3 regions of the Massilia sp. R2A-15 genome follow, and region 2 is predicted to be linked to each of the others. Evidence: predicted binding sites of a transcription regulator. Region 2 holds the regulator's gene; each other region holds the start of a gene.

The links. The regulator sigma-54, encoded in region 2, starts transcription at its own class of promoters, with help from an activator protein. The targets are predictions, from matches to a motif close to TGGCANGNAANCTGCTTT.
Positions count from the first base shown of each region.
Region 1: Q4S45_RS00700 (TorF family putative porin) is a predicted target of sigma-54. The motif match lies at 5,406-5,423, and genes of this name have one in related genera.
Region 3: Q4S45_RS18005 (pilin) is a predicted target of sigma-54. The motif match lies at 5,197-5,214, and genes of this name have one in related genera.

Region 1 covers NZ_CP131935.1:155,928-163,749, forward strand. The annotation lists gene Q4S45_RS00655 (YifB family Mg chelatase-like AAA ATPase) at 1-1,071, opposite strand, end outside; gene Q4S45_RS00660 (RES family NAD+ phosphorylase) at 1,207-1,680, opposite strand; gene Q4S45_RS00665 (antitoxin Xre-like helix-turn-helix domain-containing protein) at 1,677-2,273, opposite strand; gene Q4S45_RS00670 (hypothetical protein) at 2,425-2,880, opposite strand; gene Q4S45_RS00675 (tetratricopeptide repeat protein) at 3,029-3,574, shown strand; gene Q4S45_RS00680 (translation initiation factor Sui1) at 3,592-3,954, shown strand; gene Q4S45_RS00685 (hypothetical protein) at 3,992-4,438, opposite strand; gene Q4S45_RS00690 (EthD family reductase) at 4,471-4,785, opposite strand; gene Q4S45_RS00695 (accessory factor UbiK family protein) at 4,982-5,236, opposite strand; gene Q4S45_RS00700 (TorF family putative porin) at 5,501-6,244, shown strand; gene Q4S45_RS00705 (P-II family nitrogen regulator) at 6,255-6,593, shown strand; gene Q4S45_RS00710 (ammonium transporter) at 6,605-7,822, shown strand, end outside.
Region 2 covers NZ_CP131935.1:4,981,304-4,989,125, reverse strand. The annotation lists gene Q4S45_RS22995 (IS481 family transposase) at 1-885, opposite strand, end outside; gene Q4S45_RS22990 (Ivy family c-type lysozyme inhibitor) at 1,058-1,522, shown strand; gene rapZ (RNase adapter RapZ) at 1,626-2,489, shown strand; gene Q4S45_RS22980 (enoyl-CoA hydratase/isomerase family protein) at 2,486-3,568, opposite strand; gene hpf (ribosome hibernation-promoting factor, HPF/YfiA family) at 3,661-4,014, opposite strand; gene Q4S45_RS22970 (RNA polymerase factor sigma-54) at 4,084-5,580, opposite strand; gene lptB (LPS export ABC transporter ATP-binding protein) at 5,584-6,342, opposite strand; gene lptA (lipopolysaccharide transport periplasmic protein LptA) at 6,339-6,905, opposite strand; gene lptC (LPS export ABC transporter periplasmic protein LptC) at 6,939-7,541, opposite strand; gene Q4S45_RS22950 (HAD family hydrolase) at 7,544-7,822, opposite strand, start outside.
Region 3 covers NZ_CP131935.1:3,909,969-3,917,790, reverse strand. The annotation lists gene recA (recombinase RecA) at 1-501, shown strand, start outside; gene recX (recombination regulator RecX) at 506-961, shown strand; gene Q4S45_RS18025 (DUF2889 domain-containing protein) at 1,664-2,230, shown strand; gene sucC (ADP-forming succinate--CoA ligase subunit beta) at 2,332-3,501, shown strand; gene sucD (succinate--CoA ligase subunit alpha) at 3,517-4,398, shown strand; gene Q4S45_RS18010 (FHA domain-containing protein) at 4,502-5,074, shown strand; gene Q4S45_RS18005 (pilin) at 5,278-5,754, shown strand; gene Q4S45_RS18000 (O-antigen ligase) at 5,871-7,301, shown strand; gene Q4S45_RS17995 (flagellar brake protein) at 7,304-7,822, opposite strand, start outside.

The DNA of each region.
Region 1 (7,822 bases), 200 kb from region 2:
GAAGCCGCAGGGGCAGGGATTCATCGCCGCGAGCAGCTGGAAGCGCGCTGGAAAGTCGGCCTGATGCGCGGCGCGCGAGATCGTCACGCTGCCGGACTCCATCGGCTGGCGCAGCACTTCGAGCACGCGGCGGTCGAACTCGGGCAGCTCGTCGAGGAACAGCACGCCGCAATGGGCCAGCGAGATTTCGCCGGGGCGCGGCATGGCGCCGCCACCGACCAGCGCGACGCCCGAGGTGGTGTGGTGGGGGCTTCGATACGGCCGCATCTTCCAGCTGGCCGCGGAAAAGCCGCGCGTGAGCGACTGCACGGCCGCCGATTCCAACGCCTCTTCCTCCGTCATCGGCGGCAGCAGGCCGACGAAGCGCGACGCCAGCATGGTCTTGCCCGCGCCCGGCGGGCCAACCATCAGAAGACTGTGGTTGCCGGCGGCGGCGACTTCCATCGCGCGCTTGGCGTGCTGCTGGCCCTTCACGTCGGACAGGTCGGCATAGGCCGGAACAGCGATGGCGGCCTTGTTGCGATGCCGTGCGAGGCGGGTGGCGGGGTCGCCGGCATTCAAGTGGGCGCAGACCTGCAGCAGCGTTTCGGCGGGATAGATAACGGCGTCGGCCACCAGCGCGGCCTCGTCGCCGTTTGCCATTGGCAGGATGAAGCCGCGGGCCGCATGCTCGCGGCAGCGGTGCATCGCGAACGTCATCGCCAGCGCGCCGCGGATGGGCCGCAACTCGCCGGACAGGGACAGCTCGCCGGCGAATTCGTATTGATCCAGTTCGCGGTCGGGAATCTGGCGCGAGGCGGCGAGGATGCCGAGCGCAATCGGCAGATCGAAGCGGCCGGACTCCTTCGGCAAATCGGCCGGCGCGAGATTGACGGTGATGCGGCGGTTGGGGATATCGAAGCCGGCGTTGAGCAACGCGGCGCGCACGCGGTCCTTCGATTCGCGCACTTCGGTGTCGGGAAGACCGACGATGGTGAAGCTGGGGAGCCCGTTTGCCAAGTGTACTTCGACGCTGACAGGCGGCGCTTCCATGCCGGCCAGCGCGCGGCTACGCAATACTGCAAGACTCATCGGATTCGTCAGAGGATTATGGGAACCTGATGAGCCTAGAGGGATTCGACGCCTGCGGTTTTGCGGGTGACCAAATGTGTTCGCTTTGCTCGCACGTTTCGCGATCAAGGTACGAAACGTCAGGGGGGGGCGAAATCAAGAGAAGAAACGGGGATCGTAAGTCCAGCGCTTGATCGTTGTCGCGGTGATGGACGCCACGTCCGGGTGCAGCGGATTGATCAACACATTGTATTCATCAGGCACGCTCACCGACGGCACCAGCAGCAATGCCGAACTGCCCGACGCGGCCCAGGCGTCACCCGTCATTCGGCTCGTCATGCCGGGCGGAACAGCGTCCCATCCGCCGGGCAGCGGGTCGAGTACGACCCGCGCGGCCCAGACATCGTCGGGAACGTCGATCCGCACCAGGAAGCGATTGAAGGGCAAGCCGCCACTGCGTACATGCAGGACCGTTTCGATCGTCGCCAGCGCGATGTTTGTGGCGCTGTAGATAAGCGGCGTGCCGACGCTATTCCAGCGTCCACCCGTCATCTTGGCACCGGCGCCGCTGAGGTCATTGGCCGTATAGGCTGGCGCCTCGACGGCAATGCGCCACAGGGGCGTCGTCATGCATAGGCTCCGCTCTGGCTCATGGACAGCAATTCAGCTACCAGTTTTTGGCCCTCGAAAGTGTCCATGTAGCTCGCCGGCGTGGCTCCACCAAGCGCCGGCAGCGGCTTGGTTAGCCAGTCCGCAACCCAATGTGCCGCGTCAAAGCCGATCGGATCGCCGGACTCTTCCACCATTGCTTGCACTTTGCCGATCAAGGTTGCGACGCCCAGGACACGCTCGGATTCGTCTTTCGACAATGCCGTCTGGTCCTTCTCTTTACGACTGATGGTCGCGCGGGACAGGCCGAGGCTCACGAGCAGGAGTTCTTTACTCATACCCATCGTCGACGAAAGCTCTCCGACCAGCGAGGCGGGAATACCCTTGCGTATCGCGGCAATGCGGGCGTGCGGATCAATCCGATACAGGTTCGTGCCAAGGAAGACATTGGTGTCAATCAGGTCCGTCCCGCTTCCCTTGGATTTCGCCGGGACGAAGGAAGCGCGATCCGCCACCCGCGCGGTTTCATCGGGCGTTGCCATTGGCGCAGCGGCGCGTTTTGCGACTGCCGTGCGTGCCGGAGCGGGTTTTTCCATAGCTTTGGAGTTTGACATGATTGTCTCCTTTGAGATAATAGTTTAACTCAAATGAGGCAATGACCAGTCGATCTGCCGCCGTACAGGGGCGGCACGCTGACGGATCTCCAACCTTACGGGGTCCAGGCCAGACGTGGGTGTGGTTGGAGTTCTTTGCCAATAGTACTGCTCAGTCAATTGGCAAATTATCTATCTTTTCTTGGAGAGCCTTCTTCTCATTGATGAGTGCTTCCTTTTGAGCATATGCATCCCTGATCTGCGCACTTGCAAGAACCTTATCCCGACCAAATACCACGTTAGCAGAGGCCACCCGTATTTCATCTTCGGCTGCCACAAGTTTTTGGTCTAGCATACTCATCCTTAGTTCCATATCGCGTCGCTTAGCGTCTTTGGCATCCTTTTGATCCCTCATCTTTTGCAAAGTTGCGTCTAGAGTCGTTTGTGCCTGAGCTAACTCAGTCTTCTTACTCTGAAGGTTCTGATATTGGATCCAGTTCCCAGAGAGTGAAACCGCTAAGCTACCGATGGCTACCCCTGTTTGCCAGGTAAAAGACCTACCATTGTCCGACATGACTAGCTCCGCTAGATTAGTGAAGACGCGTATTTTGCTTTCTTGCAAGCTCATTACTTGCCACTTGCATCATAGAGTCATTGGGGGGACAGGGATTGAGAGGGGGCAGAAGTGTGCGCGATGCCGATTATTCTTGCTCGGGATCATGGCTCTGTCATACTTGAAGGCATATCTCTTTTGATAACGAAGGAAGGGCAGGCCGATGCGTTTGATTTCCCCTCGCCGATTCGCTGCGGCATTCCTTGTCATGCTTTTCGGATGCGCTTCCGCGCAGGCGGTGGAGACAGAGTACAACCTCGGGGTGCAGGCCTATCGTGAGAAAAACTATGCGGCCGCGCGCGCGCATTGGTTGATGGCAGTCGAACAGGGCGAGACTTCCGCGTTGAATAACCTCGGCTTCCTTCTTTACAACGGTCTGGGCGGCGAGCCGGATCCTGCTCGTGCGGTCGCGCTGTGGCGGAAGGCTGCCGTTGTCGGCCATTCGGAATCGCAATGGCATCTGGCTCAGGCGCTCGAGGCCGGCAAGGGCGAGGCGCCGAGTCCGGTCGAAGCTTACGCCTGGTATCGCTGCGCTGCGACGCAATTCGCGGATGTGCCGCGCGACGATGCGGAAAACGAGATCGGGCATGATGCGAGGGAGTCCGTGATCAGAATTCTAGGGAAACTCGCATTGGATCAGCTCTCCCCGGCCGAGCAGTTGGCGAGGGAATTTATCGCCAAAAATCCGGCCAAAACCGATTCCAGATAAGGGAAGAAAAATAGTTCATGAAGAGCGGCAAAACGACTGGCCTGGTCTATTCCACCGAAAGCGGCCGCATGTGCCCGGACTGCCGGCGCGCGCTTGGCGAGTGCACGTGCAAAGGGGGACAGTCAGCGGTAATCCTGGGTGATGGAAAGGTGAGCGTGTCGCGCCAGACCAAAGGGCGCGGCGGCAAGTGCGTCACCGTCGTCAAGGGACTCGCCCTCGACGCAATCGCTTTGGCGGCATTGGGCAAGCAGTTGCGCAGCGCGTGCGGCTCGGGCGGCACCGTCAAGGACGGCGTGATCGAAGTGCAGGGCGATCACTGCGAGCTGGTGATGGACTGGCTGACGAAGCAGGGCCACAAGCCGAAACGCACGGGCGGATAAACCGCTGACGCTCAATCCGGCAGCGCGCCGCGACGACTCATTCGGCTACGAAATTTCCGTCCATCTGCGCCAGCTTCTCGTGCGCCATGCGCCAGATCGCGGGCAGGGCCATCGAAATTCCCCACAGCAGCATTGCGATGGCGATGATCTCGACCGACACGACAGAGATTCCCAGCGCGATGGCCAGGCCAGCGGCTTCCGTAAGAGCGGCGCCGCCCACGCCGCCCAGCACGCCGCCAAACACAATCTTGATCGCGTCGGGCGGAAACTTCGCTTTCAAACGTGCGACGAAATCCTCGAACGCAGCCGTGGACGAGTTGATCAGGTTGGCGATGCTGGCGGTGACTTCCAGGTTCGACACGCGGTCCACCACGGACCGCACCGCGCCCCAATTGTTGGCGGAGATGGCGCTCGACAACGCCACGATATTCTGGTGATTGCTGCCGACGAAATGCCGGATCTGGCCTTCAAGCGATGTCGCCATGTGAATTCCCCGCGAAGTGAGGCGATTGAAGTTCAGCCGACCAGCACTTCGCTGATCTGTATGACCGGCGTGAGGTCGGTGTAATTGGGTATGTCGCCCAGGATCTGCTGGGCATGCGGCGCGAAGGCCGACTGGAAGGCGTCGAGCGAGTCGAAAAAGAAATGGCACATGATGCCGTAGGTGGGGGCGGAGCCTGGCGCCATGCCGGCCACGCCCTTGTCGATGGTGTAGGACGTGCAGGCTGCGCCGAATCGATCTTTCACCATCGGCATGTGCTTGTCGACGTAATAGGAAAGGTCGAATCGGGCGTCCGGCGTGTGCGGATACATCGCGGTCACTTTGATCATCAGCGGTCTCCTGGTCGTTAAACGAGCAGATCGATGGTGCACCAATGTGTTAATTTTGGCAAGCTTTTCTTGAGGCCGCGCAGTGTCGTGGAGATGCGCCGGCGACAAAAACGGGGTCAGGTCCGCAGGACCAGACCCCATCCCTTCGGCAAGCGCCAGCGACAACGCCAGGCGGTCGTCCGCGGCGCGGCGGAAATTACTTCGGCGGCGTCGGCTCGGCCGTCTTGCCTTCCAGTTCAGCCATCCTCGCTTCCAGCGCCTCGAGCTTGGCGCGCGTCTTGGCCAGCACCTGCGCCTGAATGTCGAACTCTTCGCGCGTGACCAGGTCAAGCTTGGAGAAGCCCTGGGTCATCATTGCCTTGACGTTCTTTTCGATGTCCTTGGCCGGCGAGTTCTCAATCGCGTTGTGGATCTTGCCCTGCAAGTCGTTGAAAAAGCTGTTCATGTCCATGATGGTTCCTTGTTGTCGAGCGCGAAGATGCACCAAAGTGGTGCATCCAGGGCATTAAATCGGTGCGCGCGCCAACGGCGATCGTGCGCTGCACAAAAATTATTGTTCGTTAACTGTAAATTTGGGGACGCAAGAGCGAAAAAACAAGCGACGCCGGGCGAATTTCGGCTGGCATGCAATCTGCTAATGAATCCGTAGAGCTTCGCAACGCAAGATTGTAATGCGCATCCGCACCATTCGTTCAAAACCAATAGGGGAATCGCCATGAAACACCTGAAAAGCCAGTTGAAACTTGCCGCAGCGATCACTCTTGCCCTGTCCTCGCTCGCATCGACCGCCCGCGCGGAAGACGCCAAGCCCGACAATGAGGTCAGCTTCAACGCTGCCGTGACGACCGATTACCGTTATCGGGGCATCTCGCAGTCGCGCCTGAAGCCGGCGTTGCAGGGCGGCGCCGATTACGTGAACAATCCGACCGGTTTCTACCTGGGCACCTGGGCCTCGACCATCCACTGGATCAAGGATTCCGGCGGCGACGGCAACATCGAATGGGACATCTACGGCGGCAAGAAGGGCGAGATCGCCAAGGGCATCACCTATGACGTCGGCGGCCTTTACTACCTCTACCCGTCGAACTCGCTGTCGCCGAGCGCCAACACCTTCGAGCTCTACGGCCAGGTTGGCTACGGGCCCGGCTACATCAAGTACTCGCACTCGACGACGAACCTGTTCGGCTTCGCCGACAGCAAGAACAGCGGCTACCTCGACGTCGGCGCCAACATCGACATAGGTACCGGCCTGGTGCTGAACCTGCACGCGGGCCACCAGAAGGTCAAGCGCCACGATGCCGCGTCCTACACCGACTACAAGATCGGCGTGACCAAGGACTTCGGCATCTGCAGCGTTTCCCTGGCGGCGGTCCATGCCAACACCGACGCCTACTTCAGCCCTTCAGGAAAGAACCTCGGCAAGACCGGCGCCGTGTTGTCCGTGTCCAAAACCTTCTAAGCGAGTTGCCATGAAACTGATCACTGCCATCATCAAACCGTTCAAGCTCGACGAGGTGCGCGAGGCGCTGTCGGCCATCAACGTGCAGGGCATCACGGTCACGGAAGTCAAGGGCTTCGGACGCCAGAAAGGCCACACCGAGCTGTACCGGGGCGCCGAGTATGTGGTCGATTTCCTGCCGAAGACCAAGATCGAGGCGGCGGTGGACGACGCGATCGTCGAGCAGGCCATCGAAGCGATCGAAAAAGCGGCCCGCACCGGCAAGATCGGCGACGGGAAAATCTTCGTGTACAACCTGGAACAGGTCGTCCGCATTCGTACCGGCGAGACCGGCAACGAAGCACTTTAAGGGGAATCCAGATGAATAAAAGTATCGTCAAGTGGCTGTCCGGCCTGGCTGTGGCCGTTGCCATGTGCGGCGCCTTCAGCGCCGCCGCCCAGGATGCGCCGAAGCCGGCCCAACCGACCGCGGTGACCACGGTGCCGATCGCCGCGCCGGCGGTTGTCAACGCGCCGGTGGCCGCTCCGGTTGCGGCGCCTGCCGCAGCCGTGCCCGCCGCGCCTGTCCCGAACAAGGGCGACGTCGCCTGGATGTTCATCGCCACCGTGCTGGTGATCATGATGACGATCCCCGGCCTGGCGCTGTTCTACGGCGGCCTGGTGCGCGCCAAGAACATGCTGTCGGTGCTGCTGCAGGTGTTCATGATTTTCGCCGTGATCATCGTCCTGTGGTGCATCTACGGCTACTCGCTCGCCTTCACCGAGGGCAGCCCGTTCATCGGCAAGTTCGACCGCGCGCTGCTGTCTGGCATCTGGGACCCGGCCAAGGCCACGTTCTCGACCGCCGCGACCTTCAGCAAGGGCGTCGTCATTCCCGAGTTCGTCTACGTCGCCTTCCAGGGCACCTTCGCGGCGATCACCTGCGGCCTGATCGTGGGCGCTTTTGCCGAGCGCGCCAAGTTCACCGCGGTGCTGCTGTTCATCGTGCTGTGGTTTACCTTCGGCTACCTGCCGGTCGCCCACATGGTCTGGTTCTGGACCGGCCCCGACGCCATCAAGGACGGCGCCACCCTGGCCACCGAAACGGCCAAGGCCGGCTGGCTGTGGCAGAAGGGCGCGCTCGACTTTGCCGGCGGCACCGTGGTCCACATCAACGCCGCCATCGCCGGCCTGGTGGGCGCCTTCATGATCGGCAAGCGCGTCGGCTACGGCCGCGAATCGATGGCCCCGCACTCGCTGACCATGACCATGATCGGCGCCTCGATGCTGTGGGTCGGCTGGTTCGGCTTCAACGCCGGCTCGGCGCTCGAAGCGGGCGACGTCGCCGCGCTGGCCTTCATCAATACTCTGCTGGCTACCGCTTGCGCCACAGTCTCGTGGGTGTTCGGCGAATGGATCACCAAGGGCAAGCCGTCGATGCTGGGCGGCGCGTCCGGCGCGGTGGCCGGCCTGGTGGCCATCACCCCGGCCTGCGGCTACGTCGGCCCGATGGGCGCCTTGGTCATTGGCCTGCTCGCTGGTATCATCTGCCTGTGGGGCGTGAACGGACTGAAGCGCATGATCGGCGCCGACGATTCG
Region 2 (7,822 bases):
GGGACATTGCCCTAAGGCTTGGTGGGGCCGAATAAGGTTGTACTCGTCGCGCCAGCGATCAAAACTGGCTTGGCAAAGCTCAATCGAGTTGAACCCGTAGCGCTCCAACAATTCGCGCTTTAAGGTGCGGTGAAACCGCTCGTCCTTGCCTTGCGTTTGCGGATGGTATGGCGTGCTGTGGCCGACGCGAACACCGAGTCGTATCATCCACGCCTCCAGGGCCGACACAGTCCCGCGTCCGGCAGTTCCCCACGGCGGACCGTTATCGCAGGTGATCCGCTGAGGTAAGCCATACTTCCTGAATGCCTGGATCAAGGCAGTCTGTACCTGCTCGCCAGACTCTGCGGAACAGGCGATCAGGCAGATATTAAAGCGCGAATGGTCGTCGAGAACGGTCAACGGGTGACAGCGTCTGGCAGCAGCGTCAGTGAGCGGGAAATGACCTTTGAAGTCCATTTGCCAAAGCAGGTTCGGCGCTTCGTGTTCAAACCTGCTCAACGCAAGCTTGCCAGGGTTGGTCAAAGGGACCAACTCGCAGCCATTGCGCCGAAGGATGGAATCAATCGTGGAGTGGTGAAGGTCGGGAAACCCGTCTGGCAGAAGCGCCTTCAGTTTACGCGCCCCCCAGCAAGGATACGCACGATGCAGGTCGACGATCGTCGCTTCAACATCTCTGCTGCTTCGCCCTGGCGAGTTGGAAGGACGGCGTGAACGGTTTGCCAAACCATCGACGCCGCCTAATTCATGGCGCTGCAGCCATTTGTAGCCAGTCTTCCTGCTTATGCCGAACGCCGTACAAAGCGCTGAGATATTGGCGTCGTGAGCTTGGGCCAACCGCACAAATTCAAGCCGTGAGGACATCTGAGAACACTCCATCCAAGGCATCGTACGCTCCACATTTATTGGAAAGTACGATGATGATAAAAGTGTTACCTATGTCCCCCGACAAAGTGTTACCCATGTCTCCCTACAAAACACGGACCTGACCCCGTTTTTGTCGCGGACGTAGTTTTGACGACAAGTCTGTCTTCATACGATCCACCAGTGAGAAATGGCCATGAGACGATTCCTCGCCCTGTCAGTCCTGATGTTCGCTTCGGCCGGCGCCTGCTTCGCCAATGATCCAGCCGGCTGGAACGCAGAATCCTTATCCTCATGGGTCGGGAAATACCCGACCACTACGGTGAACAAAAAGCGCGTGAGCATCCTGGCGGCTGCACCCATCAACAAGATCTTCAACAGCGTCGTGCCCGCCAACGAACGCAAGCTGCTGGATGGCTACCATGTGGAGACTCCCGTCACCCAGATGGGAAATTTCTTGGTAATTAACAAGTGCAAGCCCCACGACTGTCCATCGGAACACGCTATGGTGGTAGTGGACATGGAGAAGCTGCGATTGTGGGCGGGCTTTTTCACCCGCGCGGAAAATCGGACCTCATTGCGTTGGTACGGAAACGGCGACGACTACTCAGTTCTTCCATCGGAAATCCAGCAAGAATTTCGGTCTCGGCACGGCGACTGAAACAGGGATCACGCAGGCGCCGATGACTGAAAGACGGCGACTAGGCGTCCCCGTCGTTCCCGCGGACCTGACCCCAAAGCGCAGCTTGCGGTATCATCGATACATGCGCATCGTACTTATCACTGGCATCTCCGGCTCCGGCAAGTCCGTGGCCCTCAACGTCCTCGAAGACGGCGGCTACTACTGCGTCGACAATCTGCCGCCCGCCCTGCTGCCCCAGCTGGTCGACACCTTGCATAACGAAGGCACCGAAAGCCTGGCCGTCGCGGTCGATGCGCGCAGCGCCGAGTCGCTGGTGGACCTGCCCGCCAACGTGCGCATGCTCAAGGACCAGGGCCACGACGTGAAGGTGATGTTCCTGACCGCGAACACGCATTCGCTGGTGGCGCGCTTTTCCGAAACGCGCCGCAGCCATCCGCTGTCGCACGAGCTGCGCCCGCACGCCAATCCGGCCGCGCGCCGTACGTTGATCGAATGCATCCTGGAAGAGCGCGAGCGCCTGTCGGCGATCGAGCAGCTGGGCCACGTGATCGACACATCGGAGCTCTCGGCCAACAAGCTGCGCGCCTGGATCAAGGAACTGGTGGAGATCGAACGCGCGCCGCTGACGCTGTTCTTCGAATCGTTCGCCTTCAAGCTCGGCGTGCCGCTCGACGCGGACTTCGTGTTCGACGTGCGCGCGCTGCCCAATCCCTACTACGACATCACGCTCCGCCCGCTCACCGGCATGGACGCGCCGGTGATCGCCTTCCTCGACGCCCAGCCCAGCGCGGCCGACCTGCTGGAGGACATTCGCGCCTTCATCGAGAAGTGGCTGCCCTCATTCAAGACCGATAACCGCAGCTACCTGACCGTGGCCCTCGGCTGCACCGGCGGCCAGCACCGCTCGGTGTACATGGCCGAACGGCTCGCCGCCTACTTCAGCCCCACCGAGCGCGTCGTGCTGCGCCACCGCGAACAGTCTTAATTCCCCAGGTCGCGCAGCGGGTGCGCCCGCTCCGGCCACGGCGAGTTGAAGAACTGCGCGACCATCTCGTCGGTCACCTCCGCCAGCGTCGGCGGATTCCATTTCGGCTCGTTGTCCTTGTCGATCACCAGCGCGCGAATCCCTTCGAGTACTTCGCCGTGCTCGAAATTGCGCCGCACCAGGATGCGCTCGAGGCGCAGGCAATCGGCCAGGCTCATGGCGGCGCCGCGGCGCAGCAGCTCGATCGTCACGCGCATCAGCAGCGGCGAGCGCTTCTTCATTGCGGCCAGCGCCTTCTGCGCGAACACGCCTTCGTCCTTCTCCAGCGACGCCATGATCGCTTCGACGGTCGACTCGCCGAAATGGTGGTCGATCGACGCGCGCTCCGCTTCGAGCACGCTCGGGCCGGCCGAGAACGGCGCGGCAAATTGCGTGATCGCCGCGCGCAGTTCGCTGCCCGGCGTATCTTCGATCAGTTGGGCCAGCGCGGGCATCTGGGCCTGCGGCACGAAGGTGTCGGCCAGGCCCGCGTACAGCGCATCGGCGGCGCGCACCGTCAGGCCCGTCAGGCCGAGGTAAAGGCCAAGCTTGCCCGGCGCGCGCGCCAGAAAGTAGCTGCCGCCGACATCCGGGAACAGGCCGATGTTCACCTCGGGCATAGCCAGCTTGGTGCCATCGGTAACCACGCGCAGGCCGGTGTCCGGGCCCGCTTCGGAGATGCCAAGGCCGCCGCCCATCACCACGCCGTCCATCAACGCCACGTACAGCTTTGGGTAGAAGTGGATCAGGTGGTTGAGCGTGTACTCTTCGGTGAAGAAGTCTTCCAGCGAGGCGCTGCCGCCGGTGGTCGGCAGGGTGCCGACGTCGTGGAAGTAGCGGATGTCGCCGCCGGCGCACAGCGCCTTGTCGGTGCTGCTGCGCAGGACCACGGCGTCCACCGCGGGATCGTCGCGCCATGCCAGCAGCACGTCGGACAGCGCGCGGATCATCTCCAGCGACAGCGAGTTGAGCGTGCGCGGACGGTCCAGGGTGATGATGCCGGTGCGGTTGGCGATGCGGGTTTTGACGAAGTCGGTCATGGTGGCTGTCGAAGACGGAAAAAGCGTATTTTATCCGACCGCGCAAATGAAAAGGGCGCCGACGGCGCCCTCGCTTTCAGGTGATGCCTGCCTTATGCGGCGGCGGGGAGCTCAGGCTCCTGCAAGTGCTTGATGGCCTGGTGGTTGTGCTCCTGCACTTGGGATTTGTATTTCATGACCTGGCGATCGAGCTTGTCGATCAGGGCGTCGATGGCCGCGTACAGGTCGGACGACAGGCTGGCGACGTTCACGGTTTTACCCGGCAGCCTTAGGTTGATTTCGGCTTTTTGCCGTTTTTCTTTTTCAGTCAGATTATCGACGGTGAGGATCACGGCGATATCGATCACTTGATCGAAATGGCGCTTCACTCGCTCCAGTTTGTTCTGTACGTATTCACGGATGGCTGGGGTCACTTCGAGATGATGTCCACTGATTGTGAGATTCATACACACTCCTTTGATGATGTCGCTAGCTGTTCGTGCGTCATAAGCGCAGAGGGACAGTGTGAGGTCGATCTACAAACTTTTGCGGAGGGCGACGGGCGGGATCTTGAGCGCTTCACGGTATTTGGCCACCGTGCGTCGTGCAATGACCATCCCCTGTTCCCCCAGCATGTCTGCGATCTTACTGTCTGATAAAGGGTTTTTAGGGTCTTCGGCTCCTGTGAGTTGCACGATGAGTGCCCGTATCGCCGTGGAGGATGCTTCCCCTCCTGCTTCGGTGGCGACGTGGCTCCCAAAAAAGTATTTCAACTCAAACATACCATGCGGTGTAAGCATGTATTTCTGGGTTGTCACACGAGATATCGTACTCTCGTGTAGTCCCAGTGTATCAGCAATTTCGCGCAGCACAAGTGGACGCATGGCAACCGCGCCGTGCGAGAAAAAGTTCCGTTGCCGCTCAACAATCGCCTCGGCCACGCGCAAGATCGTGTCGAAGCGCTGGCGCATATTCTTGATCAGCCACTTCGCCTCCTGCAGCTGGGCGCCCAGCTGGCCCTCGCCCTTGCCGTTCTTGAGCAGGTTGGCGTACATGCTGTTGACGCGAAGGCGCGGCATCACATCCTGGTTCAGCGACACGGTCCAGCCGTTCTTCGAGCGCCGCACGATCACGTCCGGCACCACGTAGTCGGAGGCGCCGGAGCCGAACGCGGCGCCCGGATGCGGATTGCACTGGCGAATCACGGCCTGCGCCTCGCGCAGGTCCTCGTCGTCGCAGTCGAGGGCTTTTTTCAGCTTGTTGAAGTCGCGCTGGGCGAACCACGCGAGGTGCTTGCAGACGATGTCGAGCGCCATGCGCCGCGTCACCAGCGGCACGTGGGGCATGCGGCGGATCTGCAGCGCCAGGCATTCGGACGCGTTGCGGGCGCCCACGCCGACCGGGTCGAAGCTTTGCAGCAGCGACAGCGCGGTCTTGAGTTCGTCGATGTCGATCTCGAGCTCGGGCGGCAGGCGCTCGAGGATCTCTTCGAGCGTTTCGGTCAGGTAGCCGTTGTCGTCGAGCGCGTCGATCATCAGTTCGACCAGCGCGCGGTCGCGCGTGTCGAGCATCGCCAGGCGCATCTGCTCCATCAAATGGTCGCGCAAGGTGGTGGCCGACGCTTCGATCTGCGGGCGCGAATCCTCGTCGTCGGGCGTCTTGTTGCGGCCCGCCTCGCCCCAGTCCTCGCTGTCGCCGCCGGCCGCCTCCGGGGATTCTCCCTCGCCGCCGCCCTCGCCTTCACCGGCGGCGGGCGCGTCGCCGCTGCCCTCGCCTGGCGGCGCGTCCTGCGCGCCCGGGGCCGGCGCGGCCTCGCCCGGCGTGGCGGGAGCGCCGATTGCGCCATCGGCCAGCAGGCGCACCGAGTTGTCGAGCGGGTCGTCGAGCCGTTCGAGCAGCGGATTATCGGACAGCAGCTGGGTCAGTTCCTGGTGCAGCTCGAGCGTGGACAACTGCAGCAGACGGATCGACTGCTGCAGCTGCGGCGTGAGCGCGAGGTGTTGGGAAGTCCGTAGTTGCAGTGACTGTTTCATGGCTTACATCCGGAAATGTTCGCCCAGGTACACGCGCCGCACCGATTCGTCCGCGATGATATCGTCAGGACGGCCCGAAGCGAGCACCGCACCCTGGTTGATAATATACGCGCGATCGCAGATGCCGAGCGTCTCGCGCACGTTATGGTCGGTAATGAGCACGCCGATGCCGCGCTCCTTTAGGAAGCGCACGATGCGCTGGATCTCGATCACGGCGATCGGATCGACGCCGGCGAACGGCTCGTCGAGCAGCACGAAGCGCGGATTGGTGGCCAGCGCGCGCGCGATCTCGACGCGGCGCCGCTCGCCGCCCGACAGCGACATCGCCTGGTTCTCGCGCAGCTTCTCGATCTGCAGGTCGGCCAGCAGCGTATCGAGACGCTCGTTGATCTGGTCCTTGGTCAGCGCCTTGCCGTCCACCTTCTGCAGCTCCAGCACGGCGCGGATGTTGTCCTCCACCGTCAGCTTGCGGAATACCGAGGCTTCCTGCGGCAGGTAGGACAGGCCCAGCACCGCGCGGCGGTGGATCGGCAGGCTGGAGATGTCGACGCCGGAGATGTCGATCGAGCCGGCGTCCGACGGCACCAGGCCGACGATCATGTAGAACGAGGTGGTCTTGCCGGCGCCGTTCGGGCCGAGCAGGCCGACCACTTCGCCGCATTCGACCTGCAGCGAAACGTCGCGCACCACCAGCCGCTTGCCGTAGCTCTTTTGCAGGCCGCGCACGATCAGGGTGTTACCGCAGGATTTTGTCTCCATCATTGCTTTCCTGGGGCAGGCGTGGCGGGCGCCGGACGCTTGGGATGGTCGAAGGTGAACTCCACGCGGCCGCCGCCAACCTTGCTCTGGCCGGAAGGGGTGTTGATCGCCGCGAACTGCTCCTTGCGACTGTCGTAGGAAAGGAAAGGCCCTTCGGCGCGGTCGGTCACGCGGCTGCCCTCCAGGTTGGTCACCCTTGCGCGGCCGGACAGCTTGATGATGTCGGTCTTGTTGTCGTAGTCGATGCGTTCGGCCTCGCCCTCGACCCACAGGTCGGCGCCGCCGTCACGCTTCTGGCGGAACGTCGCGAGCGCGCCCGGCGCCGCCGTCAGCGTGGCGAAATTGTAGCCTTCCGGGTCTTCGGTGAGTTTCAGCTTGTCGCCCTTCATGACCACCGTGCCGCGGGTGAGCACCACGTTGCCTTCGAACGTGCCGCCCTGCTTGACCATGTCGGCCGTGCCGGTATCGGCCTTCACGTTGATCGGCTTGAGCGAATCGGCGCGCTCGGCCAGGGCGGCGCCGCCGGCCAGCATGCCTACCGCGATTGCCAACAAAATCTTCTTCATCTTTGCTCCCTGTTTCTTCTTGCCTGGTCCGCGTCAGCGTGCGCGCGGCGGAAAATTGAGCTGAACCCGGTTGTGCACGTCGAGCCGGCCGGTGGCGTTGTTGGCCTTCATGCCCACGCCGGCGAGGTTTGTCGTGCCAATCACGAGCTGGAATGGCTGCGCGGTTTCCATCCGGTCCTCGTCCGGGAACACGGTCAAGGCGTCGGTCTTGAGCGACATCGCCTGCATTGCGCCCTGCTGCGGGCGGCGGATGTCGACATCGCCCGCCAGGTCGACCAGGTTCTTATCCTGATCGACATGCGCGGTCTTCGCATGCATTGTCATCGGCGGCTTCTCCGAGCCGATGTTCAACACCACCGGCGCGACGATGTCGAAGGTGTCGTCGCTGGGACGGTGAGTCAGCTTGTCGCCGGAAATGATGTAGCCCGGCTTGCCGGCCGGCGTCATGCGCACGAAGCTGAACTTCTCGACGATGTAGTCAGGCTCGCTCTTGAGCGGGTCGGACGACGTGGCGACGTCGCCGCCATTGATCACCTGGACCAGCCAGAAGCTGCCCAGCGCGAACACCAGTCCGGCGGCGATCAGGCCGCCGACCTGCCAGCGATGCGCGGTGCGCTTGTGGGTGGCCCGGCTCATCGTCAGGCGAAGTACGGCGCCAGCGCCGCGTCGTAGTTGCCCTGCGCGCGCATCACCATGTCGCACACCTCGCGCACGGCGCCGCGCCCGCCCGGCGCACGGGTGACGTAATGGGCCCGGTGCTGCACTTCGGGATGGCCGCTCGGGACGGTGACGGCGAAGCCGACCTTGCGCAGCAGCGGCAGATCGATCACGTCGTCGCCGATGTAGCCGCACTGCTCCGCCGTGAAGCCGGTGGTGTCGAGCAGGTCGGCAAAGGCCACGCGCTTGTCGTGCGTGCC
Region 3 (7,822 bases), 1.1 Mb from region 2:
ACGCTGGTCATCTTCATCAACCAGATCCGCATGAAGATCGGCGTCATGTTCGGCAGCCCGGAAACCACCACCGGCGGCAACGCGCTCAAGTTCTACGCATCGGTGCGCCTGGACATCCGCCGCACCGGCTCGATCAAGTCGGGCGACGAAGTGATCGGCAACGAAACCAAGGTCAAGGTCGTCAAGAACAAGATCGCGCCGCCGTTCAAGGAAGCGCACTTCGACATCCTGTACGGCGCCGGCACCTCGCGCGAAGGCGAAATCCTCGACCTGGGCGCCGACAACAAGATCGTCGAAAAGTCCGGCTCGTGGTACAGCTACAACGGCGAGCGCATCGGCCAGGGCAAGGACAACGCCCGCCTGTTCCTGGTCGAGCGTCCGGCGCTGGCGCGCGAGATCGAAAACAAGGTGCGCGCGGCGCTGGGCGTGCGCGAGCTGCCGCCGGTTGCCGGCGAAGAGGCAGCGAAGCCGGCCGCCAAGCTGAAAGCCGTGGCCGAGTAATACCATGGCTGCGCCCCAGCTGAGCCTGAAGGGCCGGGCATTGCGCTTCCTGTCGATGCGCGAGCACAGCCGGCTCGAACTGGGGCGCAAGCTGGCGAAGTATGCGGAAGAGGGCGACGACGTCAATGCGCTGCTCGACTTCCTCGAACAAAACAACTGGCTGTCGCAGGAACGCTTTTCCGAGTCGCTGATTCACCGGCGCGGAGCGCGCTACGGCAACAATCGCATCGTCGCCGAACTGCAGCAGCATGGCGTCAAGGGCGAAGCGCTGGCCGAGCTCAAGGCGGGGCTGGCCGACACCGAAGCGGCGCGCGCCGCCGAGGTCTGGCAGCGCAAGTTTGGCGAAGTGGCGACGGATGCGGCGGGGCGCGCGAAGCAGATGCGCTTTTTGCTCACGCGCGGCTTCTCGCAGTCGGCGGTGCGCAAGGCCATCAAGGGCAGCGACGACGAGTTCGAATAGCCGCCGAAGCGGGTGAGGTTGGAAGTCAGGTCCGTGGACCTGACCTCGGTTCTGTCGGTGCCGTTCGCAAGGCCGCGCGGTCGGCGAAACCGGGGTCTGGTCCCGCGGACCTGACCCCATCGTCGTCGTCGCCGCGCGCGAAAAAGCGGCGGCGGCATCTCTGCCGGGGCTGGTCTTTCGGGCTTGGACCCGTTGATTGGATAACGATTTCCCAGCAAGGCGCCTTTCGCCGTATGCGGCAACTTCGGTTGAGCGCGCATACTCCTCACCGGCGGAAGGCGCCGCGCTTTTTTTTTGCGCGCGAGCCCGGCGATTCGCCGCTCGATCCGGCGCTGCAACTACTTCCCACCTTTAAGCTGATGACGCTGTTCATCTCGAAGCCGCTGCCGCCTGGCTTGTCATCGCCGCCCACCCCCGCTTCGCAGCGGGCCGTCTCGGGATCGCCACCAACGGGGACAGGTCCGCAGGACCAGACTCCCGACTCCAGCGGCGCGCACACCGCATAACCTTAATCAAGAGGCAATAAAATCGCTCAATATCGGGCAAAATTCTATGTTGCAGTGCAACCGAGCGCAGTCTTGTGCTAAACTTTTGGGGTTTTAGCAGCGCCGCAAGAGCGGTTGTCTCCGTAGAAACTGCGGCGACGTGCATCAGCACACGGCTGCATCACTATTTACCGCCGCATCGCCGGCCCTGGTCTCTATGCCCTTGTCTCCACCTGTTCGCCGCGCTTTACGGCATACCCGCGCGATCCACGTTGACGCCTTTGCGCGCGAGGATGGCCTGTGGGATCTCGACGCGCGCATCAGCGACGTGAAGGTCAACGACATCCAGCTCGCCTCCGGCCTGCGCGAAGGCGGCGACCCGGTGCACGACCTGAACCTGCGCATCACGATCAACCGCGACCTGGTCATCGTCGATGCCGAAGCGGCCTCCGACAAGGTGCCGTATCCCGGTTATTGCGACACCATCGCGCCGGCCTACAAGAGCCTGGTCGGCCTGTCGCTGATGAACCATTTCCGGCTGCACCTGAAGGACCGCCTCGCTGGCGTGCTCGGCTGCACCCACCTGACCGAACTGGCGTTGGTGCTGCCGACCGCCGCCATCCAGGCCTATGCCAATGACGTCATCAAGACGCGCGACGGCGATGCGGTCGATGACTCCCCTGAACGTCCATTCCAGCTCGATCGCTGCCATGCGCTGCGCGTCGATGGTCCCGCCGTTGCCCGCTACTATCCGCGTTGGGCACTGAAAGTCGTCAATAGTTGATAGTAAATAGTTAGCAGTCGCAGTGCGCGTGCCAGTTGCGCGAACCAATCGTATTTCAACCGTAATTCTACAAACACAGTTTCTGAAGAAGGGAAGCCAGCATGAAGATCCATGAGTATCAAGGCAAGGAAATCCTCCGAAAGTTCGGGGTGACGGTACCGCGCGGCATTCCGTGCATGACCGTGGAAGAGGCCGTCAAAGCGGCTGAAACGCTGGGCGGACCGGTCTGGGTCGTCAAGGCGCAGATCCATGCTGGCGGCCGCGGTAAAGGCGGCGGCGTCAAGGTCGCCAAGTCGCTCGAGCAGGTCAAGGAATATGCCGACCAGATCATGGGCATGCAGCTGATCACCCACCAGACCGGCCCTGAAGGCCAGAAGGTCCGTCGCCTGCTGATCGAAGAAGGCGCCGACATCAAGCAGGAACTGTACGTGTCGATGGTCACTGACCGCGTTTCGCAGCGCGTCGTGCTGATGGCCTCGTCGGAAGGCGGCATGGACATCGAGGAAGTCGCTCACTCGCATCCTGAAAAAATCCACTCGATCGCGATCGATCCGGCCGTCGGCCTGACCGACGCCGAAGCGGACGACATCTCCGCCAAGATCGGCGTGCCGGCCGGCTCGATCGCCGATGCGCGCGTTCAGCTGCAGGGCCTGTACAAGGCTTACTGGGAAACCGATGCATCGCTGGCCGAAATCAACCCGCTGGTCATCACCGGTTCGGGCAAGGTCATCGCCCTCGACGCGAAGTTCAACTTCGACTCGAACGCGCTGTTCCGCCAGCCTGAAATCGTCGCCTTCCGCGACCTGGACGAAGAAGATCCGGCCGAAGTCGAAGCATCGAAATTCGACCTCGCCTACATTTCGCTCGACGGCAACATCGGCTGCCTGGTCAACGGCGCCGGCCTGGCCATGGCGACCATGGACACCATCAAGCTGTTCGGCGGCGAGCCTGCCAACTTCCTCGACGTGGGCGGCGGCGCGACGGCTGAAAAAGTCACCGAAGCGTTCAAGATCATGTTGAAGAACCCGGGCCTGAAAGCCATCCTGGTCAACATTTTCGGCGGCATCATGCGCTGCGACGTGATCGCAGAAGGCGTGATCACCGCATCGAAGGCCGTGCAGCTGCAAGTGCCGCTGGTTGTCCGCATGAAGGGCACCAACGAAGACATCGGCAAGAAGATGCTGGCCGACTCCGGCCTGCCGATCATCGCCGCCGATACGATGGAAGACGCAGCGAAAGCCGTTGTCGCCGCTGCCGCTGGTAAAGCCTAATTCGAAGGAAATAACATGTCGATCCTGATCAATAAAGATACAAAAGTCATCACCCAGGGGATTACCGGCAAGACCGGCCAGTTCCACACCCGTATGTGCCGCGACTACGCGAACGGCAAAGCCGCTTTCGTCGCCGGCGTGAACCCGAAGAAGGCCGGCGAAGACTTCGAAGGCATTCCTATCTACGCCAACGTGTCGGAAGCGAAAGCCGCCACCGGCGCGACCGTGTCGGTGATCTACGTGCCGCCAGCGGGCGCCGCCGCCGCGATCTGGGAAGCCGTCGAAGCCGACCTCGACCTGGCGATCTGCATCACCGAAGGCATTCCTGTGCGCGACATGATGGCGCTGAAGGACCGCATGGCCAAAGCCGGCTCGAAGACCCTGCTGCTGGGTCCTAACTGCCCAGGCCTGATCACCCCGGACGAAATCAAGATCGGCATCATGCCGGGCCACATCCACAAGAAGGGCCGCATCGGCGTCGTCTCGCGTTCGGGCACCCTGACCTATGAAGCAGTCGGCCAGCTGACCGCACTGGGCCTGGGCCAGTCGTCGGCAGTGGGCATCGGCGGCGACCCGATCAACGGTCTGAAGCACATCGACATCATGAAGATGTTCAACGAAGATCCGGATACCGACGCGGTCATCATGATCGGCGAAATCGGCGGTCCTGACGAAGCCAACGCTGCGTACTGGGTCAAGGAAAACATGAAGAAGCCGGTGGTTGGCTTCATCGCCGGCGTCACCGCGCCACCGGGCAAGCGAATGGGCCACGCCGGCGCGCTGATCTCGGGCGGCGCCGACACCGCGCAAGCGAAGCTGGATATCCTGGAAGAGTGCGGCATCAAAGCCACCAAGAATCCATCGGAAATGGCGCGTCTGCTGAAGGCCATGCTGTAAGGCTTTTGCTGCCGGGATAACTTGCCCGGCGCCAGACTAGGTAGAATATATGGGGAGCGGCGACGCTCCCCATGTGCGTTTACAGTCCAGGCGGAGGCCGGCAATGTCCAAACTGATCATATCGCGCAACAAAGAGGTGGTGCGGCAAGTCGAGCTGACCGAGCGCCGCATGACGATCGGCCGCCACCCGGACAACGACATCGTCATCGCCAACGGCGCCGTCAGTGCGCGCCATGTCGCCATCACCCGCCGCGGCGACCAGGCGGTGCTGGAAGACCTGGGCAGCAGCAACGGCACCTTCGTCAACGGCCAGCGCGTGGCGCAGGCGGTGCTGGCGCCGGGCGACCGGGCCGCCATCGCCACCTACGAGGTGCAATTCCTGGCGCAGGAGGCGCCGCCGGCGCCGGCGCCGCTCGGCTGCATCGAGATCCTCAATGGCGCCAGTGCCGGTAAAACCCTGTCGCTGCAAAAACCGCTGACGACGCTGGGCAGTCCCGGCGTGCTGGTGGTGGTGATCAGCCGCCATCCGGACGCCTACTATATAGCGCAGGTCCAGGGCGACGCGGTGGGCCGCGTCAACGCCGACGCCGTCACCGCCGTCCCGCGCGCGCTGCGTGATGGCGACGTGCTGGAACTGACCGGCACCCGGATGCGCTTCGCCGCCAAAAATTGCTGATCCGCGCCAAAACGACAATTTTCGGCGGGCAACTGACAAGAATTGTCAGTCGGATCGACAAAAAACGTCGGATCTACCCTAATTTCATATCGGAAAGATAATCAAAAGCATTGTTTTCGGGCTGGCACGGCTATTGCTTTATACCAAGTCAGTAGCACGACACACACAACAACCCACCCCGAAGGAGCTTTAAAATGAAATCGATGAAAATGGTCAAGAAGGCACAAGCTGGTTTCACCCTGATCGAATTGATGATCGTCGTGGCGATTATCGGTATCCTGGCGGCAGTGGCAATTCCTGCATACAGCGACTACACCGTCAAGGCCAAGATCGCCAACGCCCTGTCGTCGGCTGGTTCGCTGAAGACCGCAGTAGCCCTGTGCGGCCAGGAAAACGGCGATGTTGCCAACTGCAACACCGCAAACACCGCGGCTAACCTGCCAGCGTTCACCCCAACCAAGGAAGTCACCGGCGCAACCATCACCGGCGCTGGCGTAGTCACCCTGACCTTGGCTGACATCGGCAAGAACACCTCCGGCAAGACGATCATCATGACCCCGACCGTCGGCACCTCGGCAGTGACCTGGACCAACACCAGCTCGATGACCGCCACCGACAACTCGGCCGCCTACAACGCCATCATCAAGAACAACCCACCAGCAGCAGCTTCGGGTACCTAATACCGCAAGCCGTAGTATCAAAGCCGCCCTCGGGCGGCTTTTTTCCATTTCCGACCTGACAGGGTGAGACGATGCAACAGCGCGACAATGCCATTGATGGGATGCGGCCGAATTACTTGACGACGCAACAATTCCTGCCGCTGTCCGGAACGCTGCAGCTCTGCGCCGGGATTGGCGTCATCGCATTGTTCGCCGACGGGCATGACGAGCAGCGGCTCTGGCAGCTCGCCCTGTACGCCGTGCTCGCCGCCGGGGCCTTGTTGCGCGGCCTGCCTGGCCTGCTGAATGCGCCGGAGCAGCGCGGTCTGCGCTGGTCGCTCGCGGGATTCTTCGCCTGCGGCGCCGTCTCCGCGCTGTTTGCATTTTCGGCGCGCCACGCGCTGCTGGAGATGGCGATGCTGCTGATGCTGTTGCTCGCTTCGCTATTCATCGCCCAGGAAATCTCGCGCAACCGCACGGCCGGCCTGGCGCTGGTGCTGCAAACCTGCGCCATCGGCTGCGCTGCTTACGCTCTGAAAGTGGCGCTGCTGTACACCGCCGCCGTGAGCAACCACATCCAGCCGGGCGTGGAGATCTTCGCGCCGGGATTCAGCAACTACCGATTCCTCAATCACGCCCAGACGGTCGCGTTGCCGCTGCTGGTGTTGTTGTGCGTGCTGGTGAAATCGCGGATCGCCCGTTGCGGGGTCTTCGCCCTCACCGCGTTCTGGTGGGCGCTGCTGTTCCTCACCACCGGGCGCGGGACCATGATCGGGATCGCGGCCGGCTGCGTCGTGGCCCTGGTCCTGCGCCGCCGCCACGCGTACGGCTACTGCAAGGCGATGGTCGTGACCGCGTGCGGCGGACTGGCGATCTACGCGCTGCTGTTCGCCCTCCTGCCGATGGCGCTCGGGCTCGGTCCTGCCGGCCTGCTTGGCGCTGTGGCGCAGCGCACGGCCATCGACCCGACCTCGGCGCGATTGCCGCTGTGGACGCGCGCGCTGGAACTGATTGCCGCGCATCCTGTGCTCGGCGCCGGCCCGATGCATTTCGGCCATTACGCCATCGACATCCAGAACGGCGCGCATCCGCACAACTGGATCCTGCAGATCGGCGCCGAATGGGGCATACCGGGACTGCTGTTCCTGTGCGCCGCGATCGGCTACGCGCTGCGCTCGCTGCTGCGCACCGCGCCGCGCATTGCGGCCGGTGACGCCGGCAACCAACACATGCTGGCGGCCTGGATCGCCATCGGCGCGGCCATCCTGGTGGACGGCCTGGTCTCGGGCCTGCTCGTCATGCCGGTGAGCCAATTGTGGATCGCGCTGTATATCGGCTGCGCGGCCGGCTGGACGCTGTCGTTGCGGGGAAGCGGAAGTGGAGGGGAGCGGCGCCGCGCGAACCTTCTGCCGGGTGCGGTGCTGATGCTGCTGGCGGCGGCGGGAATCGCCATCGGCGTTGCGCCCGAGCTGCCGCAACGTGTGCGCAATGAGCCGCTGTCGGCCAGGGAGGCGGCGATGTACAACGGCTACGGCCACCCGCGCATCTGGCTGGCGGGATACTTCTGACGCTAGACGATTTTCTGGCGGTCGGCGATGAGCGCTTCGTAGGTCATGTTCTGCACCAGCATCTGGTGCGACGGATCGAGTTCGACGAACTGCACCCCGTAGGTGAACACCTCGAGCCGGTCGGACGAAGGCTGCAGCACATTGACGTTCCTGATGGTGGCGCGGGTGGATACGGCAACCTGCTTGTCGCCAGGGGCGGTCAGCGAAAACTGCAGCGTCACCATTTCATCGTTCGACGGCAGGCGGCGCGGCGATTCGATCAGCGCCCCGGTCACGCTCAGGTTTACCAGGAAGCAGTTGATCGGCGCCGAACCCATGCGCGACCCGGTCACCTGCGCCGGAATGTCCACCTTCACGCGCATCGCCGCGCGCAGGCTGGTGCCGTGGATCGAGGTGGGGAAGGTAATGTGCGCATACAGCAGCGGGCGGCCGAACACGCGCGCCACGGTGCAGTCGAACGAACAGACGGTCACGCCGGAAAACACCCTGATGGTCAGCTTTTCGCCCTCGGACAAGGCGAT